Regions from separate parts of the Clostridium novyi NT genome, predicted to be linked through region 1. Evidence: predicted binding sites of a transcription regulator. Region 1 holds the regulator's gene; the other holds the start of a gene.
What was found. Region 1 encodes HrcA, which represses chaperone genes, less so after heat shock. Its sites were predicted from a motif close to TGTTAGCACTCNNNNNNNNNGAGTGCTAACA; they were not measured.
Positions count from the first base shown of each region.

Region 2: the regulator HrcA is predicted to act here: its motif matches at 3,738-3,768, upstream of groES (co-chaperone GroES).

Region 1 covers NC_008593.1:1,712,589-1,718,732, forward strand. Annotated here, with positions in the region: gene dnaJ (molecular chaperone DnaJ) at 1-834, opposite strand, end outside; gene dnaK (molecular chaperone DnaK) at 933-2,786, opposite strand; gene grpE (nucleotide exchange factor GrpE) at 2,842-3,459, opposite strand; gene hrcA (heat-inducible transcriptional repressor HrcA) at 3,471-4,535, opposite strand; gene hemW (radical SAM family heme chaperone HemW) at 4,730-5,857, opposite strand; gene lepA (translation elongation factor 4) at 5,885-6,144, opposite strand, start outside.
Region 2 covers NC_008593.1:2,142,552-2,148,695, forward strand. Annotated here, with positions in the region: gene guaB (IMP dehydrogenase) at 1-479, opposite strand, end outside; purine riboswitch at 624-721, opposite strand; gene NT01CX_RS09935 (tRNA 2-thiocytidine(32) synthetase TtcA) at 857-1,594, shown strand; gene groL (chaperonin GroEL) at 1,664-3,295, opposite strand; gene groES (co-chaperone GroES) at 3,400-3,684, opposite strand; gene NT01CX_RS09950 (4Fe-4S dicluster domain-containing protein) at 3,997-5,481, opposite strand; gene NT01CX_RS09955 (DNA-3-methyladenine glycosylase family protein) at 5,660-6,144, opposite strand, start outside.

The DNA.
Region 1 (6,144 bases):
TCCAAAACTTATGTGCTCTTTTATATATATATCAAAGCCTCTTCTTTCAAAATTCTTGTGTGATGAAACTCTAATGTTTATATATAAATCTCCATTAGGTCCGCCATTTTTACCTGGTTCACCTTGACCTCTTAATGGAAGAACATTTCCTGTATCAACACCAGCTGGTATATTTATTTTTATTTTCTTATTCTTTCTAACTGTTCCTTTTCCATGACAAGTTGTACATGGTTCATCAATAACTTTTCCACTACCACCACACTTGTCACAAGTGCTTGTGCTTACAAAACTTCCAAGTGGGGTATTTCTTTGCACTCTTACTTGACCTGTTCCGCCACATTTGTCACAAGTTTTTGAATCTGTGCCTGGTTTTGCTCCACTACCTGCACATGTATCACATTTTTCATTTCTAGTTATTGATATTTCCTTTTCAACACCAAAAACAGCTTCTTCAAATGTTAAGCTTACAGTATACTCAAGATCCGCTCCTCTTTCAGGACCATTTCTTCTTCTAGAAGAGAATCCCCCTCCAAAGAATGAATCAAATATATCTTCAAAGCCTCCCATACCTGAGAAACCGCCTCCACCAAATCCGCCGAAGCCACCGCCATTAAAGTCAGCACTTCCAAATTGATCGTAGTTAGCTTTCTTTTGTGGATCTGATAATACTTGATAAGCTTCATTTATATCTTTAAATTTTTCTTCAGCTTCTTTATTTCCTTGGTTTCTATCTGGATGATATTTCATTGCAAGTTTTCTATAAGCTTTTTTTATTTCATCATCACTAGCACCTTTTGATAGTCCAAGAACTTCATAATAGTCTTTACTAGCCATCCCTACTTACCACCACCTAATGCTGTATTTCCTAAGATAAATTAAGGGAAGGCTAATAAACCATCCCTTAACTATAAACTTGTTTTAGTATAACTAATTTATTTATCGTCTTCAACCTTAAAATCTGCATCTACTACATTATCATCATCTTTTCCTTGAGCATTTCCACCCATATCAGCTCCTTGAGTTCCTTGAGCTCCTTGTTGTGCTTCTGCTCCTGCTTGTTGATATAATTTAGATGATACTTTGTAGAATTCTTCAGTTAATTCAGTTGTAGCTTTTTTAATAGCTTCTAAATCTTCTCCATCTTTAACTTGTCTTAAGGCTTCTAATTTTTCTTCAACGTTTTTCTTATCAGCTTCTTCTACCTTATCTCCAAGATCTTTTAATGCTTTTTCAGTTTGATATAATGCTGAATCTGCATTGTTTTTAACTTCTACTGATTCTTTTCTCTTTTCATCTTCTGCTGCAAATTTTTCTGCTTCTTTTACAGCCTTATCTATTTCATCATCACTTAAATTTGTTGAAGCTGTAATTGTGATGTTTGCTTCTTTTCCTGTTCCCTTATCTTTAGCAGAAACATTTAATATACCGTTAGCATCTATATCGAAAGATACTTCTATTTGAGGGATTCCTCTTGGAGCTGGTGCTATACCGCTTAATTGGAATCTTCCAAGTGTTTTGTTATCTCCAGCCATTTTTCTTTCACCTTGAACTATATGGATATCAACTGAAGTTTGATTATCTGCTGCAGTTGAGAATATTTGGCTCTTTCTTGTAGGTATAGTTGTGTTTCTTTCTATTAATGGAGTTGCAACTCCTCCCATTGTCTCAATTCCTAAAGTAAGTGGAGTTACATCAAGAAGTAATATGTCTTTAACTTCTCCTGTTAATACCCCTGCTTGAACTGCTGCACCCATAGCAACAACTTCATCTGGGTTAACTCCCTTAGATGGTTCTTTTCCTGTGAATTTTTGAACAGCTTCTTGAACTGCTGGAATTCTTGTAGAACCACCAACAAGTACTACTTTATCTATATCATTGATTGTAAGCTCAGCATCAGCTAATGCTTTTTTCATTGGTTCAATTGTAGCTTGAACTAGGTCTGCACTTAATTCTTCAAATTTAGCTCTTGTAAGATCCATATCTATGTGTTTTGGACCTGTTGCATCAGCAGTTATAAATGGTAAGTTGATGTTTGTTTTAGTTGATGAAGATAATTCTATTTTTGCTTTTTCAGCAGCTTCTTTTAATCTTTGAAGAGCCATTTTATCATTTCTTAAATCAATTCCATTTTCAGCTTTAAATGTTTCAGCTATATAATCCATGATTTTTTGGTCGAAGTCATCTCCACCTAATTTTGTGTTACCATTTGTAGCTTTAACTTCAAATACACCGTCTCCAAGTTCTAGTATAGATACGTCGAAAGTACCGCCACCTAAGTCATATACGAATATTTTATGGCTTTTATCCATTTTATCAAGACCATATGCAAGTGATGCTGCAGTTGGTTCATTTATTATTCTCTTTACATCTAATCCTGCTATTTTACCGGCATTTTTAGTTGCTTGTCTTTCACTATCATTAAAGTATGCTGGAACTGTGATAACTGCTTCTGTTACAGTTTCACCTAAGTATGCTTCAGCATCTGCTTTTAATTTTTGAAGTATCATTGCTGATATTTCTTCTGGAGAATAGTCTTTTCCATCAACGTTCACTCTATAATCTGTTCCCATATGTCTTTTTATTGAGATAATTGTTTTATCTGGGTTTGTAATTGCTTGTCTTTTTGCAACTTGACCTACAAGTCTTTCTCCGTCTTCTTTGAATGCTACAACTGAAGGAGTTGTTCTTGAACCTTCAGCATTTGGTATAACAACTGGATTTCCACCTTCCATAACTGATACACATGAATTTGTAGTTCCTAAGTCAATTCCTATTATTTTTCCCATTATTATTTACCTCCTAAAATATAAATATATTCATATATTTAACTATCTCTTTATCTTAATTAGCAACTTTAACCATACTAAATCTTAAAACTTTATCTTCTCTTTTAAACCCTTTTTGAAATACCTCAACTACTTGGTTCTTACCATAATTGCTATCTTCAACATGCATTATTGCATTATGATAATTTGGATCAAATTCTCCTTCTGAAGGTAATTCTTCAATTCCAAGCTTCTCAAAAGCTGTTTCAAATTGCTTCATTGTCATTTCAATACCTTTTTTTAGGTCTTCTGCATTACCTTCAGCCATCATAGCTCTTTCTAAGTTGTCAAATACAGGAAGAATATTTTTTAGAACATCCGAGCAAGAAGTATTGTATATTTCTTTCTTTTCTCTTTCAGTTCTATTTCTGAAGTTTTCATATTCAGCATCTATTCTAGAAAGTCTATCTTGTAGAGCTTTCACTTCATTTTGTAATTTCTTATTTTCAGACATTAATTCATTGTTTTGATTTTTTAAACCTTCAATAATATCTTCTTTAGCTTCTTCTTTACATTCTTCCTTAGTTTCTTCGCAAGCTTTGTCGCAGTTTTCATTGCAACTTTCATTTTTTTGTTCTTCATTTAACGTTTCTTCTACGTCTGAAGTTTTCTTATCTTTTTCATCTTTTATCATAATTTCACCTCTTACTTATGATCAAAATATATTTGCCCAATATTATCATTTAGTATTCTAACAAACTGTGTAAGCAAGGATATAGTCTTTGAGTACTGCATCCTTGTTGGACCAATAACTCCTATAGTTCCTAGCACTTGATTTTTAAAACTGTAATTAGCTGAAAGTATACTACAGTCTTGAGCATCTTTTATAAGGTTTTCTCTTCCTATGCTTATAGACACATTAGTACCATCTTGAACTAAATTTTCTTCTTGCTTAAGTAATTCATTTAATACTTTTTTATTATCTAATAAAGCTAAAAATTGCCTTGCTTTTTCTATATCATTGTACTCTGGGTAATTAAATATATTTGTAGCTCCCTTGCAATAAATCTCACTATTATCACTTTTGTTTAGTGTCTCGTATAAAGCAGTTATAATCGCATCAAAGATATCCTCGTATCCAGTTAAACCATGTTTAAGTTCATTTATAACTTCTAAATTTATATCTTGTATTGTTAAATTACGTAACTTTTCATTAAGAAAATTTGATAGCTTCTGTAATACATTGTTACTTATATCTTTGTTTACCTTAATAACATTATTATTTATCATACCATTTTGTGTTATTATTACAGCAAGAATATTATTCTTATCTATATTTAATAACTGTATTAACCTTATGTAGCTATTTCTTGGAGACGTAGTTTTAACTATACAAGTTAAATTAGTAAGTTCTGAAAGCAATTCTATAGACTTTTTAACTATTTCATCCACTTCATATAATGCCTCTGTAATAAGCTGACTTTTTATTTTTATTTCCTCTTCTTGAGTTAAAGTGGGTAATTTAATAAGTTTATCTACATATAATCTATATCCCATATCAGATGGTTTTCTTCCTGATGAAGTATGCAATTGTTCTATAAGGCCCATTTCTTCTAAATCAGACATTTCATTTCTTATAGTAGCTGAACTTATTCCTAAATCGTATTTCTTAGCTATAGTCCTAGAACCTACAGGCTCACCAGTGATGATATAATCTTGAATAATAGCTTGTAATATTTTAATCTTTCTACTATCTATATTAAAATCCATTCTTAATTCATCACCTCTTTTATTAGCACTCGTTTTAGTTGAGTGCTAATTACTACGTTTTAAACTTATCACTACACTATTTTTTTGTCAACATTATACTATTTCCAAAATTTATTTATTTGAATAAATATTTTAAATAAGTATGGATTTGCTCTAAAATTCTCTGTTTTACTATGTTTTATATATATTTTTTCTTAATCTAAAATAAAATCACTTAAAACATAATTGGAAACTTCAATTCCCTTATGGGATAAAGATAAATAATCATCCTTTTCTACAAGCAATCCATTAGCTTTATATTTTTTTATTACTTCTCCATATAAATCATAAATTTCTTTATTAAATCTTTTGTAAAATTCTTTTTTAGAAATTCCTTTTATCTTTCTAAGTCCCATGAACATAAATTCTTCTATGTCACTTTTAAAAGAACTTTTTAATTTTTCTGTAATAGGACTTTTGTTTTCTTTCATACACTCTATATACTTTTCAATATCATTTTCATTTCTATATCTATAGCCATCTACATAAGAATGTGCTGCTGCACCACATCCTATATATTCATTTAGATCCCAATAAACTAGATTATGTCTACATTCATAGTTTTTCTTCGCAAAATTTGATATTTCATATTGATGATATCCTTTACCTTCTAAAAACTTCAATGTATAATAATACATTTCTCTTTCTAGTTCTTCACTTGGAAGCTCTATTTTATTCTTTTCATAAAAATCATAAAAAGGCGTTCCTTCTTCAATTATTAAGCTATAACAAGATAAATGTTCTGGATTTAATTTTGTAACTTCATCTAATGTTTCTTTCCAATCATCTAGTGTTTGATTTGGTATTCCAAACATTAAATCTACGTTTATATTTTTAAACCCCATATTTCTTGCCATATGATAGCTTTTTAAAAATTCATCTTTTGTGTGTATTCTTCCAAGGGATTTTAAATGCTTATCTTGCCAAGATTGTAACCCTATACTTAATCTATTAACTCCAATACTCTTTAAGAATTTTAGCTTTTCTTCATCAAATGTTTTAGGATTACTTTCTACAGTAAACTCTAAATTACTAGTTTTTGATAGTTTATCTATACTTTGTTTTAATATATTCCATCCCTGTAAACACAAATAGGTGGGAGTTCCCCCACCTATAAAAATCGTGCTTATTTTTTTATTTTTTACGTTATCTATTTCTTTTGAAAGTGCCTTTGAATACTCTACCATTGTATCTTCTCTACCACAATAGGATGTAAAGTCACAATATAAGCACTTTTGTTTACAAAAAGGGATATGAATATATAATGATGTGTCATTATACATACTTATTATCTCCATTTCACTTTATAATTAATCAACTTTTAAAATTGACATAAATGCTTCTTGTGGTACTTCTACGCTACCAATTTGACGCATTCTCTTCTTACCTTCTTTTTGTTTTTCAAGAAGCTTTCTTTTTCTTGAAATATCTCCTCCATAGCATTTTGCAAGAACGTCTTTTCTCATAGCTTTTACTGTTTCTCTAGCTATTATTTTAGCTCCTACGGCTGCTTGAATTGGTATTTCAAACATTTGTCTTGGTATAACTTCTTTTAATTTTTCCGCAATAG
Region 2 (6,144 bases), 430 kb from region 1:
GCTGTTATAAGATTTTCGCTAGTCATAATATTTTTTATAGGTTGAGCGTAATTTGTTTCAAAAGCAATATCTCTATTTGTAATTATTCCTACTAATTTTCCACTTTCAGTTATAGGTACACCTGATATTCTATATTTAGCCATTAAATCTAATGCATCTTGAACTGTATTTTCTGGTGATAAATGAAATGGATCTGTTATTACTCCATTTTCTTGTCTTTTAACTCTATCAACTTCCATTGCTTGTTTTTCTATACTCATGTTTTTGTGGATTATTCCTATTCCACCTTCTCTTGCTACTGCTATTGCCATTTTAGATTCAGTAACTGTATCCATTCCCGCACTTAAAACTGGAATATTTAATTTAATCTTTTTTGTTAAATTTGTTTTTAAAGAAACATCCTTTGGTAATATTTCAGATTTATTTGGTACTAATAATACGTCATCAAAAGTATAAGCTTGTTTTAAAATTACTGCCACTATAATCAACTTCCCTTCTCATTTTATTATTAATAATATTCAATATATTTTGCATTTTAATGATAAAATATAATCAAAAAGCATCAATTTCCTCTACTTATAATTGTAGCGTTTGTCTACTTTATTATAAGGAGTGAAATTGATGCAACAAGTCCACTCACTCATAGTCGGAAATTTTAGGTTTCCGGTAGAAACTCCCTGCCATATCCAGGGTATATATAAGTGATATTTTATTTCTCTGCGTTTTTTATTATATCTATTTTATTTGAGTTTTTGAATTTTGTCAATTTATTTCTGTTATTTTTGATAATAAACTTGCAAAAAACATATTATCTTGTAGTATAATATGTTATTGTACACTATAAAGGAGGATAACCATGATAACCTTCAAAAAAGAATATAATAGACAGTTTTTAAGGTATTTAAGAAAATCAATAGAAGAATATAATATGATTTCTCCCGGTGATAAAGTAGCTGTCGGACTTTCAGGGGGTAAGGATAGCATATTTTTACTTTTTGCTCTAAAATTAATACAATTGACCTCTATAAAAGATTTTGAACTAGTTGGAATAAATATTGATTTAGGTTTTGAATTAAATATTTCACCTCTAGTTGATTTTTGCAATAATAACAACATTCCTATAATAGTAGAAACAACTAATATAGCCGAAGTGGTATTTGAGGATAGAAAAGAGAAAAAGCCTTGCTCTTTATGTTCAAAGCTACGAAAAGGTGCCTTAATTAGAGTTGCTAGAGCAAATAATATGAATAAGATAGCTTTAGGTCATAATAGCGATGACGTTATTGAAACCCTATTTATGAACGTTTTAAAGGTAGGTAAACTTGGTACTTTTCATCCTAATATACATTTTGATGATAAGGATATTAGTATAATACGTCCTTTAATATATTTAAGGGAAGATTTAATTGAAAAACTCACAGAAAAATATGAACTTCCTGTAATTAAAAGTCCTTGTCCTATGGATAAAAAAACTACTAGAGAAGATATGAAAAATTTACTTATATCACTTGAAAAAATTTATCCTGATGCTCAAAGAAATATTATTACATCACTTTCAAATGTTGATTTAAAAAATATATGGAAACAAAAATAAGAGGATACCTAAATTAAGGTACCCTCTTATCTTTATATTTAGCTTCATTTAAACGTTACTAATTTTTTATTAGTACATTCCGTCCATTCCCATGCCGCCCATTCCTGGTGCTGCTGGCATTGGGTTCTTTTCTGGTATTTCTGCTACAACACATTCAGTTGTTAAGAATGTTGATGCAACTGATGCAGCATTTTGAAGTGCTGATCTTGTAACTTTAGCTGGATCAACGATACCTTTTTGCATCATGTTTGTGTATTCTCCTTCTAAAGCATCAAAACCTATTCCGTCTTCACTGTTTTTAATTTTATCTATTATTACTGATCCTTCAAGTCCAGCATTTGCAGCTATTTGTCTTACTGGTTCTTCAAGTGCTCTTCTTATAATAGCTATTCCAAGTCTTACTTCTGCATTATCATCAGTTAACTTTTCTACTTCTTTTATAGCTCTTAGGTATGCTGTACCACCACCTGCAACTATACCTTCTTCTACAGCTGCTTTAGTAGCTGCTAGAGCATCTTCTATTCTTAATTTTCTTTCTTTTAATTCAGTTTCAGTAGCTGCTCCAACTTTAACAACAGCAACTCCACCAGCAAGTTTTGCTAATCTTTCTTGAAGTTTTTCTTTATCAAATTCTGAAGATGTTTCTTCTATTTGTCTTCTTATTTGACCTACTCTATCTGCAATAACTTCTTTGTTTCCTTTTCCGTTAACTATTGTAGTGTTTTCTTTGCTTATTTTAACGCTTTCAGCAGTTCCAAGCATATCTAAAGTTACATCTTTTAATTCTCTGCCTACTTCTTCACTTATAACTTCTCCACCAGTTAATATAGCAATATCTCTAAGCATTTCTTTTCTTCTGTCACCAAATCCAGGTGCTTTAACAGCTACACAAGTAAATGTTCCTCTTAATTTGTTAACAACTAAAGTAGCTAATGCTTCTCCTTCTATATCTTCTGCAATAATTAATAATTTCTTTCCTTGTTGAACTATTTGTTCAAGTATTGGAAGTATTTCTTGTATATTGCTTATCTTTTTATCAGTTAAAAGGATATATGGATTTTCTAATACAGCTTCCATTTTTTCTGCATCTGTTACCATGTAAGGACTTAAGTATCCTCTATCAAATTGCATTCCTTCAACAACTTCAAGTTCTGTAGCCATTGTATTTGATTCTTCTACAGTGATAACTCCTTCGTTGCCTACTTTTTCCATAGCATCTGCTATTAATTTTCCGATTTCAGGATCAGCAGCTGATATTGCAGCAACTCTAGCTATATCTTCTTTTCCATCAACTTGTTTTGATGATTTTTTAATTTGTTCAACAGCAGTATCTACAGCTAATTTTATACCTTTTCTTATAAGCATTGGGTTAGCACCTGCTGTTACATTTTTTAGTCCTTCTCTTATGATTGCTTGAGCAAGTAATGTAGCAGTTGTTGTTCCATCTCCAGCTACATCATTAGTCTTAGTTGCAACTTCTTTAACAAGTTGAGCTCCCATGTTTTCATACATGTCTTCAAGTTCTATTTCTTTTGCTATAGTTACACCATCATTAGTTATAAGTGGTGCTCCAAATTTTTTATCTAAAACAACATTTCTTCCTTTTGGTCCTAATGTTACTTTAACTGCATTTGCTAATTTATCTACTCCTGCTTGCATAGCACGTCTTGATTCTTCACCAAATAAAATACTCTTAGCCATTCTAATACCTCCTAAAATATTTGAATGTAATTATGAATTAATTCCTAACTTAACCTAATAACTAACCTATACTATTTTGTATGTATTAGCTATTATAGTTAATACTATTCAACTATTGCTAATATGTCATTTTGTCTTAATATAGTGTATTCTTCTCCATCAAGTTTAACTTCAGTTCCAGAATATTTAGAGAACAATACTTTGTCTCCAACTTTAACTTCCATTCTAACTTCTTTTCCATCAACTAATCCACCAGGTCCTACAGCAACAATTTCTGCTTCCTGTGGTTTTTCTTTAGCACTTCCTGGTAATACTATTCCGCTTTTAGTTTTTTCTTCTGCTTCTAATCTTTTAATTACAACTCTGTCTCCAAGTGGTTTTATTCTCATAGTCAAAACCTCCTCAATGTATAATTTATTTTAATTTTATTATTATCTTTTTCTGTTAGCACTCAATAACATCGAGTGCTAATATATTTATTATAATAATTTATACTATATTTAATAGCAAATTCCACATTTTAACTTATAGCATTGTTAAATTTGATTTACGTCATTTATTTATATATATCGCTTTCATCCTTATTTTTTCTCTAATTTATATTATTCCTTACAACCAATGGTTTATACCACCTCCCCCTAATCTTCCCTAATTGTATAAAAAGGTCTAAGAGCACTTACCCTTAGACCTTTTATTAAGATTTATCTTTCTAATTCTATATCTTTATATTCATCTAATTTATCATTATCTATTACTTGTTGTTTTTTAGATTCTTTTACAAATTTATTTAAAGCCATTTTTGTCTTCATTTGAGGAGCTGTTGATGCAGCACCTCCAATACATCCGCCTTCACACATCATACCTTCAAAGAAGTTTCCTGGTAACTTATTATTTTTAGCTAACATCATAAACTTTCTAAGATTTTGATGTCCACTAATTTTTACTGGTTTAAATTCAACTTCAATATTTTTGCTACTAATATAGTTTTCTACTGCAGCACTAAGTCCGCCACCTTGAGCAAATCCTCTTCCTAAAGCTGAAGCATCCTCAACCTCTAAATCTTCACATTCTTCAACTTCTACATTATAAGCCCCGAAAATAGCTGCTATTTCTTCAAAAGTTAATACATAATCTACAGCATCTTTTAAGCCTTCTCTTCCGATTTCTGATTTTTTAGCTGTACATGGTCCTACAAATACTACTATTGCATCTTCTTCTTTCTTCTTTATCCATCTTCCAGTTGCAATCATAGGTGATACAGTTCCTGAAATCTTTTCTACCTGGTCTGGGAATTTCTTTTCAATATATGATACAAATGCAGGACAACAAGAGTTTGTCATGAAATTGTCCCCTTTTTCCATTCTTTCAACAAATTCCTCAGCTTCGTGACATGTAACTGCATCTGCACCGCAAGCAGCTTCTATCATGTCTACAAATCCAGCTTTCTTTAATCCATCTTTAACTTGTCCAACTGTTACTTTAGGTCCAAATTGTCCTGTTATTGCTGGAGCTACTAATGCATATACCTTCTTATTGTTTTTAATCGCTTCTACAACAGGTACTATATAACTTTTATCTGATATTGCTCCAAATGGACATGCTTTCATACAAGCACCACAACTTATACATTCTTCATCATTTATTTCCGCTCTTCTATCTTGTGGTGATATACATATAGCTTCAGTAGGACATACTTTTTTACAAGGTCTCATAACCTCAGATATAGCATTATATGGACATACTTGTTTACACATTCCACATTCTCTACATACATCCTGATTTATATATGCTCTTCCATTGATTTTTGTAATAGCTTTGACTGGACATACTTCCATACATTTATGTTGTACACAACCTCTACATGCTTCTGTTATTGTGTATTTATTTATAGGACATCTATCACATGCAGCTTCTATAACATACATTATTTTTCCGTCATTATCATCTTGTTTTATATACTTTGGACTATCTCCATTTGGTATATATCCCGCTACAAGTTTTGCTCTCTCTTTTACTATTGCTCTTTCATGATAAACACAACATCTATACTGAGGTTTATCTCCCTTTATTAAGTTATAAGATATGTTTTCAACATTTTCCTTATCTAATCTATCCTCTTTAGCAAGTATGGCAACTTCTTTTAGGACTTCATATTTTACTCTATTTAGTTCTGTTTCAAACTTCACCTTATTTCCTCCCTAATTTTTTAAAATGTATTTTCTATTACCATTATTACGTTTTAGACAACCCTATTATAACAGATTATTGTTAAATATGTAACATGTTTTTCGCTAAATTAGTAAAATATTTGAAACAGAATTTTGAAATTTTATTATTTTGTGAATTATTTGAAATAACTGACTTTTAAAGCTTTATGTTGTTTTCTCTAGCATAATAGAACAAATATTGTTGTGCAAATCCACAAAATGGATCAAACTTATCCCTACCAAAATCTCGTATTTTTTTTAACGATACATCAGGAGCTAAATAAAAATGCTGCATAGCTCTTTTTACCCATACATCCACTGGAAAAGCTGTATATTTTTCCATAGAAAACAGCATTATACAGTCCGCTACCTTAGGTCCTACTCCGCTGATTTTTTGTAATTCTTTATGACATTCGTCATCATTTAAAGACTTTATATAGTCTAAATCTATAGTTTCTTCTATGATATCTTGTATTGTTTTATATATATACTTCGCTCTAAACCCAACTCCACACTCAGATAATTGTTCTATTGTGGAATCTTTCAATTGTTGTACATTTGGAAAAGAATAATAGGTTTTTCCTTTATACTCTAATTCATTTCCCCACTTTTTTGATATATTTAAAATAGCTCTTTTTATCA